Regions from separate parts of the Streptomyces bullii genome, predicted to be linked through region 2. Evidence: riboswitches for the same ligand, from Rfam matches in the RefSeq annotation. Region 2 holds a riboswitch; each other region holds the start of a gene.
What was found. A riboswitch is a leader RNA that binds a small molecule or an ion and turns the genes downstream of it on or off. The one in region 2 is predicted to bind cobalamin.

Region 1 (4,950 bases), on a different contig from region 2:
CCGGCTCTCCCTCCCGGGGCGCGCGGGCAAGTACGTCGCCGACCCCGGCCTGTGGGAGCGGGCCACCGCCCTGCTCCAAGAGGTGCTCCGCGGTGTCGAGTACGACGCCGCCGAGGGCGAGGCCGCCTTCTACGGCCCCAAGATCGACGTGCAGATCGCGGACGCCGCCGGCCGCGAGTCCACCCTGTCCACCGTCCAGATCGACCTCCACCAGCCCGAACGCTTCGACCTGCACTACGTCGGCCCCGACGGCGGCAGACACCGCCCGGTCATGGTGCACCGCAGCGTCATCGGCAGCGTGGAGCGCGCGGTCGCCCACCTCGTGGAGCGGCACGGCGGCGCGTTCCCGGCGTGGCTGGCCCCGGTGCAGCTCGCCGTCCTGCCGGTCGCCGACGCCCAGGTGGAGCGGGCGCACGACGTCGTACGGCGGGCCCGGGCCCGCGGACTGCGGGCGGAGGTCGCCGGGCCCGGGGACGGCACCCTCGGCGCCCGCGTCCGCGCCGCGCGTCTCGTGCCGTACCAGGCGGTGATCGGGGAGCGGGAGGCCGGCACCGACCTGCTCGCCGTACGGCTGCGGGACGGGCGGCGGCCGGGAGCGGTGCCCGTCGCGGAGCTGCTGCGGCGGATCGGGGAGCGGGTGGCGGCCCGCGGTACCGCCCTGTGGGAAGGCGCGTAAGGTCACTTGCAGCAGCCGTACGGTGGAAGGAGCCAGGCCGTGACGACCGACGCCCGCCCCATCCCGGTGATCATCGACTGCGACACCGGGGTCGACGACGCCCTGGCCCTGCTGTTCGCCGTACGCCACCCGGGACTCGACCTGCGCGCCGTGACCTGCGTGGCGGGGAACACGGACGTGGACGGGGTGGTCCGCAACACGCTGACGGTGCTGGAGCGGGCGGGCGCGCCCGACATCCCGGTCGCCCGGGGCGCCGAGCGCCCGCTGATCGAGGCGCCGAGGTCCGCCCGGCACGTGCACGGGCACGACGGCATGGGCGACCTCGGCCTGCCCGCGCCCGCCCGCACCCCCGTCGACGTGGACGCGGTGACGCTGCTGCGCCGCGAGATCCTGGCCTCCCCCCGCCCGGTGACCCTGATCCCCACCGCGCCCCTGACCAACATCGCGCTGCTGCTGCGCACCCACCCCGGCATCACCCGCAACATCGAACGGATCGTGTTCATGGGCGGCGCGGCGGCCGTCGGCAACGCCACGCCGGTCGCGGAGTTCAACGTCTGGCACGACCCTGAGGCGGCCGCCGTCCTGCTCACCGCCGGGGTGCCGATCACGATGTACGGGCTGGACGTGTTCTCGCGGGTCGTCGTCCCGGCGGCGGACGTACGACGGCTGCGCGCGAGCGCGGAACCGGGGGCCCGGCTCGCCGGCGACCTGCTCGCCCACCGCCCGGCCCACCCGGGCAGCCGCCCCGACGACCCCGCCGAGACCGCCGGCGGCCTCGGCGACGCGGGCGCGGTGTGCGCGGTCGCCGACCCGGAGGGCCTGACCACCCACCGCCTGCCGGTGGAGGTCTCCCTGGCCCCGGGCCCGACCCGCGGCATGACGATCGTCGACCGGCGCCTGCGCCCCGGCGAGTCGGAGCTGCACGAGGGAACCCGTGAACAGGCCCTGGTGGACGTGGGGTTGGACGTGGACGTGGAGCGTTACGTGAAGCTGTACCTGTCGACGGTCGAAGGCGTGGGCGGCTAGGGCGGCCCTAGTCGGCGTCCGTGTCGTCGCCGAGCTCGCTGAACAGGGTCAGCTGGAGCGCGCCCGGGGCCTCCAGGCGGGAGTTCAGCGAGTTCCACGGGGTGCGCGTCGGCTCGGCGATCACCTCCGCTCCGGCGGCGGCCAGCTTCGCGGTGGTGCCGGCGGAGTCGTCGACCCGGAAGGCGACCCGGACGTGCCCGGCCACGCGCCGCCCGACCTCGACGTCGTCGATGAAGGCGGCGTGGTGCGGATCCGTCAGCTCCAGGGTGGCCCGGCCGGCCTCCAGGATCGTGACCCGCCCGCCGGGGGAGCTGAACGCGCCCCGCTCGGGCAGGCCCAGCACATCGCGGTAGAAGCGCAGCGCGGCGTCGTAGTCGGCCGCCGTCACCACCAGGCGGAGTTCGTGCACGGCGGGCTGCTCGGACATGTCGGCTCCCTCGTATGGATGGACACCTGTCGTCAACCCGCGGCCCTGCCGGGGGATTCCCTCGCGCCGGCCCTCCGCTAGCGGGTGTCCGCGGGCCGCACCGCCCACCGCTCCTCCACCCTCGCCAGCTTCCAGTACGCCACCGCCGCCGCCCACACCACCACGAACAGCCCGACGATGACGTAGCCGACGTTGTCCAGGTCCAGGCCCGCGATCCAGCCGGTGACGGAGTCCCGCAGCTCGAGCTTGTCGCGCAGGACGCCCACGAGTTCGATGGTGCCGATCAGGAAGGCTACGGCGATGGACAGGCCGGTGATGGTGAGGTTGTAGAAGACCTTGCGGACGGGGTTCGAGAAGGCCCACTGGTAGGCGAAGTTCATGAAGGTGCCGTCGAGGGTGTCGAACAGGCTCATGCCGGCGGCGAAGAGGAGGGGCAGGCACAGGATCGCGTACCAGGGCAGGCCCGCCGCCGCGCCGGAGCCCGCCATCACCAGCAGGGTGACCTCGGTGGCGGTGTCGAAGCCGAGACCGAAGAGGAAGCCCAGCGGGTACATCTGCCCGGGCCGGGAGATGGACCTGGTGAGACGGCCCAGGATGCGGTTCATGAACCCGCGTGCGTCCAGGTGGGCTTCCAGCTCCTTCTCGTCGTACGTCCCCGCCCGCATCGCCCGGAACACCTTCCAGATGCCCGCGAGGGCGACCAGGTTGAGGGCGGCGATGAGGTAGAGGAAGGAGCCGGAGACCGTCGTGCCCAGGACGCCGAGAACCTGATGGGTGCGGGAGTCCTCGTCCATGACGCTGCCCGCGAGCCGGGTGCCGCCCGCGATCAGCAGCGCGAGGAGGACCACGACGCTGGAGTGGCCGAGCGCGAACCAGAAGCCCACGGACACCGGGCGGCCGCCGTCGGCCATCAGCTTGCGGGTGGTGTTGTCGATGGCGGCGATGTGGTCCGCGTCGAAGGCGTGGCGCATGCCCAGTGTGTAGGCGGTGATGCCGAGACCGATGCCGAAGGCCTTGTCGCCGACCTCGAAGTGCCCGGGGACGACGAGCAGGAACAGCACGCCGAACGCGACGACGTGCAGGGCGGCGACGGCCGCCATCAGGCCCGCCGTCTTGACGGTGTCCTCCCGACGCCAGCGGAAGGAAGCAGGGGTGGGCAGGCTCATCCGGTCACGCTCCAGCACCTCGTGGATCACTTCGTGAGATGCCGTGGCCGGTCTCCTGGCTTACGGGTCGTACGTTCCCGGCCCGCCTTCCCGGCCTGACGGCCAGTGACTGTCCCGCGGGGGACGTGGGACGGGAACTCCCCGATCACAGTGGCGAGGGCCGCTCCGGACTGGGCCCCTGAGGGCACGTCACCGGCTTCCCGAACACCACGGCCCGGCCACGGTAGGCCGGGCAGGCGGCTGGTGCCTAGCCGCCCGCCGCACAGGTACGCAAGATCACATCGCCGGTCCGGTCTCACCCGGACGGCCCGCCGCGCTGGAAAGCCACCGCGCGGGGTGGTGCCGTAGGAGCACGTACCGATCTTGGGAAACGTCCGGCCCCACCTGGAGGCACCCCCGATGACCCACCCCCCGGCCGCCGCCCGCATCCTCCTCGCCACCGCGCTGTCGGCGACCGTCCTGCTGGGGGCCGCCGCCTGTTCCGTCGACGGGCGGACGGCGCCCGGGTCGGGGCGCACGGCGGCGTCCACGTCGAGTTCGGCCGGGCCCGCCGCGGAACAGTCCGCCGCCCTCACCGCAACCCAGGTCCGGGCCGCGCTGATCACGGAGGCAGACCTGGGGCAGCCGTGGGTGCCGACCCGAGGCGGCGCGACCTGGCGGGACGGGCTGCTCAAGGCGAGCACGGAGGACGCCGACTGCCAGCGCCTGCTCGACGCCCTGTACACCGAGGAGCTCTTCGGCACCCCCACCGGGCCGGGCGCGGCGTCCGCGCTCGACGACTCCGGCACCGAGGCCCAACTGCGCTACCAGGTCGCCGCGCACCGCCCTGCGGACGTGGACCGCACACTGGCCTGGCTGACGTCACTGCCCGGCAGGTGCGGCGAGTTCTCGGCCGCGACCACCCGCGGCGGCGTGGCGCACGTCCAGGTCTCCGACCTGCCGCTGCCGGAGGCCGGGGACGCCCGGCAGGCCCTGCGCGTGGTGCTGAGCGGACAGACCTCGGACGGCGCACCGGCGCACCTGACCATGGACCTGGCCGCCGTCCGCGTCGGCGAGAACGCCATCACGCTCACCCACGGCGGCTACGGCGACCTCGCGGCCGAGGTCACGCAGACGGTCGTCCAGCTCGGGACGCAGCGCCTGACGGAGATCAGGAAGCAGGGGCGGGCGGAGGTCTGAGCCGGGCCGGCTAGCCGAGACGGTCGACGGCCTCCTTCGCCTCCAGCAGTCCCGCGCCGGTCGCCTCCCGGTACGCCTTGATCGCCCGGGTCCTCCTGCCGTCCCGCACGAGCGCCGCGACCTCCTCCCGCCACGGCTCGTGCTCGCGCAGCCCCAGGTGGTCGAGGATGTGGTCGAGCTTGCGCTCGATACGGGCGGCGCGGCGGTCGGCCTGCGCGATCCGGCTCTGGAGGGTGATGAGGGCCAGGAGGACGACCAGGGCGAAGAGCAGGGTGGTGATGGCCATGACCGGCAAGCCTAGGAAGGTCACGGCCGCCGGTGCACGGCGGCACCGACGACGGGCTCCGAGACACTAGTCGCGGTCGAACCGCTTGCGGTGGGCGACCACGTCACGTGCCACGTCCAGTGCCGTGCGCCCCCGGGCGAAGGCGTCGCCGCGCAGCCGTGCGAGCGCCTCGTCGGCGCCCACCCCGAGC
Region 2 (4,950 bases):
GAAGATGAACTGCTCCATCGCCGTCAGGCCGCGCCCGCCGTACTCCTCGGGCCAGCCCACGCCGAGCCAGCCGTCCGTGCCGAGGCGGCGGACGGTGGCGCGGTAGAACCGCTTCTGGGCGGCCGGGTCGGCGTGCCGGGCGGAGGCTCCGTCGGGCACCAGCTCGGCGAAGTATGCGCGGAGTTCCGTCCGCAGCCGCTGCTGCGCGGGCGTGTAGTCGAGATGCACGGCGCCTCCAGGCTGCCCAGGCGGTCCTGACGGCGCACACGGTAGAACCTGTTTCAGGAATTGGGAATGGCGAAGCGACGCCCGAACAGGGGCGAGGGCCCCCGGTCGTCCGGGGGCCCTGCCGGCGGGTCGAGATGAGCGGTGCGGGACGAAGGGATCAGTGCGGCACGGGAGTCGCCCGTGCCGCCGTGGGTTCCTGTGCGGCGGGCCGGGGCGCGAGCGCCCGTTCCGCCAACGCCCCGAAGATCAGGCCGAAGGCGGTCCACAGGGTCGCCTGGACGGCCAGCGCCGCCAGCCGGAACTGCCAGAGCAGGGTGGCCGGGAACTCCGAGGGGACGTTGTCGTAGGCGGGCAGGAAGGCGTAGGCGAGACCGACGGCGAGGACGAAGAACGCCCCGGCGGCGAGTGTCGCGTTCCAGTGGCCCAGGCGCGGCGCGAGACGCCTGCCCAGGATCACGGTGGCCACGGCCAGCAGCACGCTCAGCACCACCATCAGGAAGTACAGGGCGGTGCGCTGGTCGAGGGTGTCGGGGTCGCCGACGGCCGGCGGGTTGGCCGGGTATTTCAGGAACGGCACGACGTACACGGCGACCAGGCCGGCCGCCGCGAGGAGCAGCGCGCTCGCGCGCGGCCCGAAGGCGCCGATCCGGCCGAGCGCCACGCAGTACGCGAGGGCGGCGATGCCGCCGAAGGCGACGCCGTAGACGAGGACACCGGTGGACAGGCCGGCGGTGGACTGCATCGTGCGGCTGACGATCTCCTCCCCGCCGTGCTCGTGGGCGTGTGCCTCCTCGAAGGCGATCGCCGCGTCGACGCGGGGTTCGCCGAGGAAGTAGGCGACGAGGAGGGCGAGCAGGCCCGCGGCGAGGCCCGCGAGCATGCCGCGCACCAGAAGGGTGCGGACGGTTGCCGAGTTCATGGGCTCGTGGATTCCTTTCCCGCCGTCAGTGGCAGGGGAAGCCGAGCAGGTGGCGGGCGTCGTGCACCCACTCGTGCACGTCCTCCCCGGCCAGCAGGGAGGTGGCGCCCTGTTCGGCGCCGACGAAGTAGAGCAGGACCAGCATGAGGATGCCGAAGAAGACCGCCCAGGGGGCGATCGCGCCGAGCGGCAGCTTGGCGGGGGTGGTGGTAGTGGCCGGCTGGACGGCGGACTGCGCCATGGCAGGACCCCTCCTGGGAAACTCGCGTCCCGAATCGGTGGTGCACGTACGACGGCAGGGGGTCTGACTCACCGGACCCGCACCGAGGGTGCGTGCCCGGCATACAGTGGCGCGACCGTGCCGGAATCCCACCGGCTTCCGCCGTGCCGTCGTGAAGGTCGACGAGACCGTACCGCGTGGTGCGGATCCGGCCAAGGGCGCACGGTGGTCGCGCGAGCGCCCCTGATGGAGCCGATGCGGCCTCAAAGCGCGGTCACAGGAAGGATTTCGAGCCCGGAAGTGGACGGATGACCAGCCGAGTGATGTTGATCTCACCCGCGATCACGGCGGCCCTGCGGGAGGCCCGCTTCGACGACGGCTCCCCACTCGACACCACCGGACTGCGGCAGGCCCAGGCAGCCGCAGGCACCCTCCCGGCGTCCGCGCGGGCATGGGCCTCTCCCTCCGTGCGCTGCCGCGAGACGGCCACCGCACTCGGCCTCGCCGCCGTCGCCGACCCGCGGCTGGCCGGGCTGGACGCCGGACGCTGGCGGGGGGCGACCCTGGCGGAGGTGGGGGCGCGGGAACCGGAGGCGCTGGCCCGGTGGCTGTCGGACCCGGAGTCGGCGCCGCACGGCGGCGAGTCGGTACGGGCACTGTGCGACCGGGCCGCGGCCTGGCTGGACGCGGCCGCGCGCACGGAGGGGCGCACGGTGGCCGTGGTCGAGCCGGAGCTCGTACGGGCGCTGCTGGTGCGGGCCCTCGAAGCCCCGGAGACGGCGTTCTGGCGCACGGACGTCCCCCCGCTGACGGCGGTGGAGCTCAGCGGCCGGGCGGGTCGCTGGAACGTACGCGTGGGACAGCCGCTCGTGGCTTCGAACTGACAGGTCGCTACCCCTGACCTGCACTGCGTCGCATTCCTCCGGCGCGGCCGGCCTTTCGGTGGATCTGCGCATCGCCTGCGTCGGATACGCCAGAAGCGCTGCGGGCAGCGTGGATGCGGATGCCCGCTACACGGGGTCAGGGAGATGGGGTGTGGTGGTCCAGCAAGCGGGTGAGCAACTGCACGAACTGGTCGCGTTCGGCCGGACTCAGCGGCGCGAGCAGTTCGTCGTGGAGGTCGTCCAGGACCTTGTCGAGGCGGCGCAGTTGACGGCGGCCCTGGGTGGAGATCGTGATGATGTTGCGGCGCTGGTCGTCGGGATCCGGCGCCCGCTCGACGAGGTGACGCTCGGCCAGTTCGTTGAGCACGCCGACCATGTCGCTGCGGTAGATGCCGGTGCGCCTGCTCAGCGTTGCTTGACTGCCGGGCCCGTGATCCTGCAGTGAGGCGAGTACGGCGTAGTGCCACTTGCGGGCGTCGGCGCGGATCAGCCCTTCGTTGATCAGCCGGTCCGACCGTGTGGACAGCTGCGACAACAGTCGGCTCGCCCGTCGACGCAGCCTGTCGGGCGTCTTGGGAGCGCTGTCGTCGGACATGTCCGCGGCTTCGGCTCTGGCCATGCCGCCCCTCCTACCCATTGCGTTAGTCCGACTAACGATATACGTTCACTCGCGCCGATACCGTTAGTGCCACTAACGGTAGTAGGGCGAACTTTAGGAAGGAAGATCCGCCATTCCCACCAAGACACTGCAGATTCCCACCCCTGACGGGCAGGCCGACGCTTTCGCCGCCTTCCCCGACCGTGGCGAGCGGCACCCGGGGGTACTGCTGTACTCGGACGCCTTCGGCCTGCGGCCCGTGCTGGAGGAGATGGCCCGCGAACTGGCCGGGCACGGGTACTACGTGCTCGTGCCCAACCTCTACTACCGGCACGGCCCGGCACCGGTGGTCGAGCTTCCTGAGCACATCGGCGAAGAGATCCGCCCCACGGTCGTCTCCCAGCTGATGCCCTTGCTCAAGGCGCACACGACCACCGAACGCGTCCTGCGCGACGCCGACGCCTACCTCAGGTTCCTCACCGCCCAGCCCGAGGTCAGCGCCGGGCCGGTCGCCGTGACCGGCTACTGCATCGGCACCCTCTTGGCGCTGCGCACCGCGCAGGCGCACCCCGACCAGGTGGCCGCCGTCGCCGGATTCCACCCCGGTTTCGTGGTCACCGACGCGCCCGACAGCCCACACCGTCTCGTGCCCCAGCTCACCGCCCAAGTCCACCTGGGCCTCGCGGAAGGCGACCTGTCGCCCGAGGTCATCAGTGAGCTCAACCAGGCCTTGGATGCCGCAGGTGTCGGCCACACCTGCGAGATCTATCCCGGCACCGTCCACGGCTTCACCATGTCCGACACCGACGCTTTCAGCGCCTCCGGGCTGAAGCGCCACTGGGACCGCCTGCTCTCCCTCCTGGACCGCACCCTGGCCAACAGTTGAGGCTCCGGCCCGGAAACCACCTGAAGTACACGGGTCCCCGGCCGTCGGTTCGCAAGACGGCGCTGAAGCAGCGGGCAGGACAGCTTCCTCAGCGTCAGCCGGCGCCGCGGGCCGCGGCGCCGGCTCGACCCCTTCGATCGTCCCGCGGCGGCATCGACGAGCACCGTGACACAGGGCCGAACCCGCCCAGGGACGGATGTCGAGCCACCCTCGGGGTGGGTGGCGAAGCCCTCCTCCCACTCGTCGCGCGCGGCCGGCTCGCGTTACCGACGGTGCCCGCTCCGTACACCGAGGCTCCCGGTGGTCGGAGGGAAAGGGCACACCCCACGCCCGCTGGACCGCGAGCCGGTCGACCACGGGGCCGACCACTTCGGTCGGGGGATCAGACGCACCTCTCCTTCTTGGAGGACAGACGGCGTCCAGCCCTGCGACCGACCTTCTGGTGCCTCAGCCCCCCGTCAGTTCAGGGTCGCGAGGAAGTCCGTGCAGGCCCGGGCGCATGCCCGGCACGCCGCTGCGGACTCCTCCGCGCCCGGGTGGGCGTCGAAGACGTGGGCGCTCTCCAGGCAGACCGAGCGGCACCACTCGACCTGCATGCGGAGGGCGGACTCGTCCACCTGGTTCTGTTCGGACAGGACGCGGCAGGTCGCGTCGCAGACCTCCGCGCACATGATGCCCTTGCGTCGTACGAGTTCCTGGTTCTCGGTGCCGTCAGGATCCACAAGGCTCGCGCGCAGCGCACACGCCCGCGCGCACTCCGTGCACGCCTGCGCACAGGCGAAGCGGTCCTCCAGGAACCGGAACAGCTCCTGCTGGGATGTCGTAGAAGTCACACCGCGCGGGTAGCCCGGCCGATCCCGGTCAAACCGGGTGCTCGCAAGGGTTCGGGGCGGTTTTCCGGCCACTGCGCCGGGCACTCGTCGGGCGCCCGAGACGAGGACGGAGGTGGGTGACATGCCGGGACGTCAGGAGCTTCCGTCGACCCTGGAGCGCTCCTCCCGGGACGCCCAGAACACCTGGATCAAGGCGCACGACTCGGCCGTGGAGCAGTACGGCGAGGGTGAGCGCGCGCACCGGGTGGCCTACGGCGCGCTGAAGCACATGTACGAGAAGGTCGGTGACCACTGGGAGCGCAAGGAGGGCGGCCGCAAGGGCCCCTCGGACCCCCGGTCGGCCCGGCCCCGGCAGCAGGGCGGCCGCAGCGGCGAGGGCGTC
Region 3 (4,950 bases), on a different contig from region 2:
GTGTCGGCGGTCGACAACAACAACACAGTGCTCATGCGGGCGCTCCCGGTGGAATGAAGGGCAGTCCTTGCGGCGCGCCCGACTCGATGAGCCGCCAGAGCGCGTCCGTGTCCGCGTGCTGTTCGATCAGGTCGCCGAGCCGGTCGAGCTGCTCCTCGCGCAGCGCGGCGAACGAGGTGTCCGGCGCCGGCACGAAGCGGCGGCCCGCGGCGGCCGCCACCTCGCGCAGGAAAGCGCGCCGGAACGCGTCCGACTCCAGTGAGCCGTGCCAGTGCGTGCCCCAGGTCTGGCCGACCCGGCAGCCGTCCAGGAAGGGTTCCCCACCCAGCACGTCGGCGACACCGTGATGGATCTCGTACCCCTCGACGGGCTGTCCGAGGGCTTCGCCGGACGGACGCGTGAGGGTCTTCTCCCGCGCGAACCGCACCCGCACGGGCAGCACCCCGAGGCCGTCCACGTGGCCCCGGCGGCTCTCCACGTCGTCCTCGATGTGCTCGCCGAGGATCTGGAAGCCGCCGCAGATGCCGAGGACCGGCCGTCCCTCGGCGGCCCTGCGCACCAGGGCGTCCGCCAGCCCGCGCGCCCGCAGCCACTCCAGCGCCCGCACGGTGCCGCGGGTGCCGGGGACCACGACCAGGTCGGCGTCCGCCAGCTCCTCCGGGCGGTCCACGAACCGCACCACCACGCCCGGTTCGGCGGCGAGCGCGTCCACGTCCGTGAAGTTGGACATGAGCGGGACGGCGCACACGGCGACCCGCAGCACGTCTTCACCGACGGGCGGCGCGACTGCGGACTCCCGTACGGCGCCGCGCAGCGACACCCGCAGCCCGTCCTCCTCGTCGATGCCGAGCCCGTGCCGGAAGGGCAGCACACCGTACGTCCGCCGCCCGGTGAGCCCGTGGAGCATCTCCAGCCCGGGCTCCAGCAGCGACACATCACCGCGGAACTTGTTGACGAGGAACCCCGCGACGCACTCCTGGTCCTCGTGGGAGAGCAGCGCGACGGTGCCGAAGAAGGACGCGAAGACCCCGCCCCGGTCGATGTCACCGACGACGAGCACGGGCAGCCGCGCGTTGCGCGCGATCCCCATGTTGACGATGTCCGTCCGCCGCAGATTGATCTCGGCGGGCGAACCGGCCCCCTCACAGATCACCGCGTCATACGTGCCCCGCAACTGGGCGAGACAGTCCAGCACGGTCCCGAGCAGCGCCTGCTGCCGCCCCCCGTGATAGCCCCGCGCGCTCAACTCGCCCACCGGCTTGCCCAGCAGCACGACCTGGCTGCTCTGCTCGCCGCCCGGCTTGAGCAGCACGGGATTCATCAGCGCGGTCGGCTCGACACGGCAGGCCTGCGCCTGCATGGCCTGCGCCCGCCCGATCTCGGCGCCCTCACGCGTCACGAACGAGTTGAGGGACATGTTCTGCGCCTTGAAGGGCGCGACCTTGACCCCCTGCCGCACCAGCCAGCGGCAGATCCCCGCGGTGACGACGCTCTTGCCGGCGTCGGAGGTGGTGCCCGCGACGAGAAGACCACCGGTCATGACGTACTCCCCTTCCCCCTGCGGGCCTTTGCCGCAGCCTTGGCCGCCTTCGGCGCCTTGGTCGCCGATGTGGCGAGGAGCCGGGCGGCGGCACCCGCGCCGAGCGCGAGCCAGCCGACGCGCCGGGAGAGCCGTACGGCCCGCTCGATGTCGGCCACGGTCACGGCCCGTCCGTCCGCGTTGAGCACGGGCCGGTGCTCGACCCGCCCGCCGTACGACAGCGTCCCGCCGAGCCGCACCCCGAGCGCGCCCGCGAAGGACGCCTCCACGGGCCCTGCGTTGGGGCTGGGATGCCTGCCCGCGTCGGCCCGCCAGGCCCGCACCGCGCCCCGTGGGTCCGGCCCGGTGACGGTGGCGAGGACGGCGGTCAGGCGTGCTCCCGGCCACCCCGCGAGGTCGTCGAGCCGCGCGGAGGCCCACCCGTAGCGGCGGTACCGGGGCGACTTGTGCCCGACCATGGCGTCCAGTGTGTTGACGGCCCGGAAGCCGAGCAGGCCGGGCACTCCCGCGACAGCCCCCCACACCAGCGCGCCCACGACCGCGTCGGAGGTGTTCTCGGCGACGGACTCGACCACGGCCCGGGCGATCCCGTCGGCGTCCAGGGCCTGCGGGTCCCGCCCGCACAGATGCGGCAGCCGGGCCCGGGCGGCCTCGACGTCACCGGCCTCCAGGGCCCGCCCGATGGTGCGGGCCTCCCGCGCGAGCGACGTCCCGCCGACGACCGACCAGGTGGCGGCGGCGGTCAGGGCGACGGAGACGGCGGGGGAGCGGCGTACGGCCCGTTGCGCCAACCCGCCGAGGGCGACGGCCCCGCCGACGCAGACGGCGGTGTGCAGCGCGCCCCACCCGCGGTGGTCCCGCCACAACGCCCGTTCCACGGCAGCCGCGGCCCGCCCGAACGCGGCGACCGGATGCCCGCGGCGCGGATCGCCGAGGAGCAGGTCACCGAGGAGACCGGCGGCGGCGCCGTACGCGAAGACGCGATCGGCACCCATGGGCTCAGCCGACCGAGGGGCCGGGCAGAGAAGGGGTACGGGACCTCAAACGGCAGCCGAGCATCGCGACATGTCCTCACTCAGGGTGTCCACGCCCTGGTTCGACGAGACCGGCGGTGAGAGTTCCTGGCTCCCGGGGCTCCTCGCCCCGGTGACAGTGGCGGGACCGCGCCGGACTTTCACCGGCTTCCTCTCCTGCCGCCGTACTGGCTCCGGAAGTCCACCACGGCCCACGAACAGCCGTCAACTTGCCGTTGACCTGCGGCTAAGGAGTGTGCTCAGGCCCACACGCGGGCGGTCGGGGATATCACGGCGAGCGCCGCGCACGACAGCGGGGTGCGGGACGGCGATCCGTCCCGCACCCCGCTGTACCGCTGCTGCCGGTCAGGCCACGATCAGGTAGATCCCGTACGCCACGGCCGCCGCGCACGCCGCGAAGCACGCGTACGCCCCGGTGACCGCGAGCGTCGCGGAACCACCCTGCGCGGACGCCCGCTCCCGGCGGGACAGTCCTGTGATGCCGAGGGTGAACAGGCCCACCAGCGCCACGGTGACCACGAGGCTGACACCGAAGACGGAGCCGAGGGCCGCCCAGTCGATCTTCATGCTGCTACTTCCTTACGTACCCGGGTGCGCGGGCTCAGACGGTGGTCGTGGCCGGCGGGGACGCCGGATCGGCGGTGGTGGAGGCCGTGGCGGCCGGGATGGTGGCCGTGAGGTCCTCGGTCACCGTGCCCGCCGGAGGCGGCGTCACGGCGGCGATCGCCGCGGTCACCACGCCGGCCGGCTCCTCCTCGACGTCGTTGACGTTGGTGTGGTCGACGACCTCACGCCGGGAGATCTTCCAGATGGCGGCGCTGGAGGCGACCAGGAAGACGGCCACCAGGGCGGTGCCCCAGTCGCCGAAGCCGGTGACGTACTCGGCGAGCGCGCCGACCAGGGCGGCGGCCGGCAGGGTCAGGCCCCAGGCGACGAACATCCGGGTGGCCGTCGACCAGCGGACGACGCCGCCCTTGCGGCCCAGGCCCGCGCCCATCACCGAGCCGGAGACGGAGTGCGTGGTGGAGAGGGAGAAACCGAGGTGGGAGGAGGCCAGGATGACCGTCGCGGCGCTGGTCTGGGCGGCGAAGCCCTGCTGCGGCTGGAGGTCGGTCAGGCCCTTGCCCATCGTGCGGATGATGCGCCAGCCGCCGAGGTAGGTGCCGAGGGCGATGGCGATGCCCGCGGAGAGGATGACCCACATGGGCGGGTCGGAGTCGGGGGCGACGGTGCCGCCGGCGACCAGGGCCAGGGTGATGACGCCCATCGTCTTCTGCGCGTCGTTGGTGCCGTGGGCCAGGGAGACCAGGCCCGCGGAGGCGATCTGGCCGGCGCGGTAACCCTTCTCGGACGCCTTGCCGTCGGCCTTCTTGCCGAGCGTGTACGTCAGGCGGGTCGCGAACATCGCGGCGAGGCCCGCCACCAGCGGGGCGGCGACCGCCGGGATCAGCACCTTGGTGACCAGGACGTCACCGTGGACCGCTCCGACGCCCGCCGAGGCGATGGTGGCGCCGATCAGACCGCCCATCAGGGCGTGCGAGGAGCTGGAGGGGAGCCCGACCAGCCACGTCAGCAGGTTCCAGAGGATCGCGCCGACCAGTGCGGCGAAGATGACCTCGGGACGGATGCCGGCCTCGTCGACGAGACCCTTGGAGATCGTGTTGGCGACTTCCACGGACAGGAAAGCGCCGACCAGGTTGAGGACGGCGGACATGGCGACGGCGACCTTGGGCCTCATGGCGCCCGTGGAAATGGTCGTGGCCATCGCGTTCGCGGTGTCGTGGAAACCGTTCGTGAAATCGAACGCGAGTGCGGTTACCACCACAATCGCGAGGATCAGCGAGAAGCTTTCCATTTACCCAGGCAATCGTTCGAGGTCATTGGCTGGACGAACGTAGGTAACCAGGGTGAACGGAAGATGAACTGGGGTGGACTTCGGAGTGTCTGTAAGAGGGGGCCGCCGCTCCGCCCGGAACCGCGGCCCTGGCGCCGCACCGGTTACGCCCCCCGGGCGAACTTCTTCAGTCGATCGAGGGACCCGTTGAAGAGATTTTTGTCACCCGGAAGGGTGCCGCCGTTGCCGTACTGCCACAGGGTCCAGGTCGACCAGCCGGCTGGCAGCGCCCCGGGCCGACGCGTCATGGCGGGCGAGCCGAAGGGCGTGGTGGGAGCCGAAGGCGCGGCTGCCGCCGTGCACAGGTTCCGCGAGTGGGTGGTCGTGCAGATGACCGGCCGTCGGCCGGTGAGCCGCCTGACCTCGTCGCTGAACGACTTGATCCAGTCGAGCATTCGCGCCTTGCTCAGGCCGTGGCACTCGTGCCTCTTGTCGTACGGGTCGTACTCGATGTCGAGCGCGGGCGGCAGCGTCCAGCCGTC

Region 1: another riboswitch for cobalamin. It lies ahead of nicT (Nickel transporter NicT); the one in region 2 lies ahead of ACFPZJ_RS04925 (CbtB domain-containing protein).
Region 3: another riboswitch for cobalamin. It lies ahead of ACFPZJ_RS23195 (cobalamin biosynthesis protein); the one in region 2 lies ahead of ACFPZJ_RS04925 (CbtB domain-containing protein).

The regions. Positions count from the first base shown of each region.
Region 1 is NZ_JBHSNY010000003.1:404,035-408,984, reverse strand. It holds gene thrS (threonine--tRNA ligase) at 1-676, shown strand, start outside; gene ACFPZJ_RS09770 (nucleoside hydrolase) at 716-1,702, shown strand; gene ACFPZJ_RS09765 (VOC family protein) at 1,710-2,129, opposite strand; gene nicT (Nickel transporter NicT) at 2,207-3,295, opposite strand; cobalamin riboswitch at 3,324-3,522, opposite strand; gene ACFPZJ_RS09755 (hypothetical protein) at 3,695-4,474, shown strand; gene ACFPZJ_RS09750 (hypothetical protein) at 4,485-4,760, opposite strand; gene ACFPZJ_RS09745 (GAF and ANTAR domain-containing protein) at 4,827-4,950, opposite strand, start outside.
Region 2 is NZ_JBHSNY010000002.1:159,628-164,577, forward strand. It holds gene ACFPZJ_RS04915 (acyl-CoA dehydrogenase family protein) at 1-228, opposite strand, end outside; gene ACFPZJ_RS04920 (CbtA family protein) at 386-1,147, opposite strand; gene ACFPZJ_RS04925 (CbtB domain-containing protein) at 1,173-1,388, opposite strand; cobalamin riboswitch at 1,425-1,575, opposite strand; gene ACFPZJ_RS04930 (histidine phosphatase family protein) at 1,676-2,251, shown strand; gene ACFPZJ_RS04935 (MarR family winged helix-turn-helix transcriptional regulator) at 2,388-2,870, opposite strand; gene ACFPZJ_RS04940 (dienelactone hydrolase family protein) at 2,983-3,735, shown strand; gene ACFPZJ_RS04945 (four-helix bundle copper-binding protein) at 4,194-4,568, opposite strand; gene ACFPZJ_RS04950 (ChaB family protein) at 4,690-4,950, shown strand, end outside.
Region 3 is NZ_JBHSNY010000008.1:61,408-66,357, reverse strand. It holds gene cobN (cobaltochelatase subunit CobN) at 1-35, opposite strand, end outside; gene ACFPZJ_RS23200 (cobyric acid synthase) at 32-1,540, opposite strand; gene ACFPZJ_RS23195 (cobalamin biosynthesis protein) at 1,537-2,535, opposite strand; cobalamin riboswitch at 2,637-2,775, opposite strand; gene ACFPZJ_RS23190 (hypothetical protein) at 2,920-3,141, opposite strand; gene ACFPZJ_RS23185 (inorganic phosphate transporter) at 3,176-4,429, opposite strand; gene ACFPZJ_RS23180 (GH25 family lysozyme) at 4,573-4,938, opposite strand.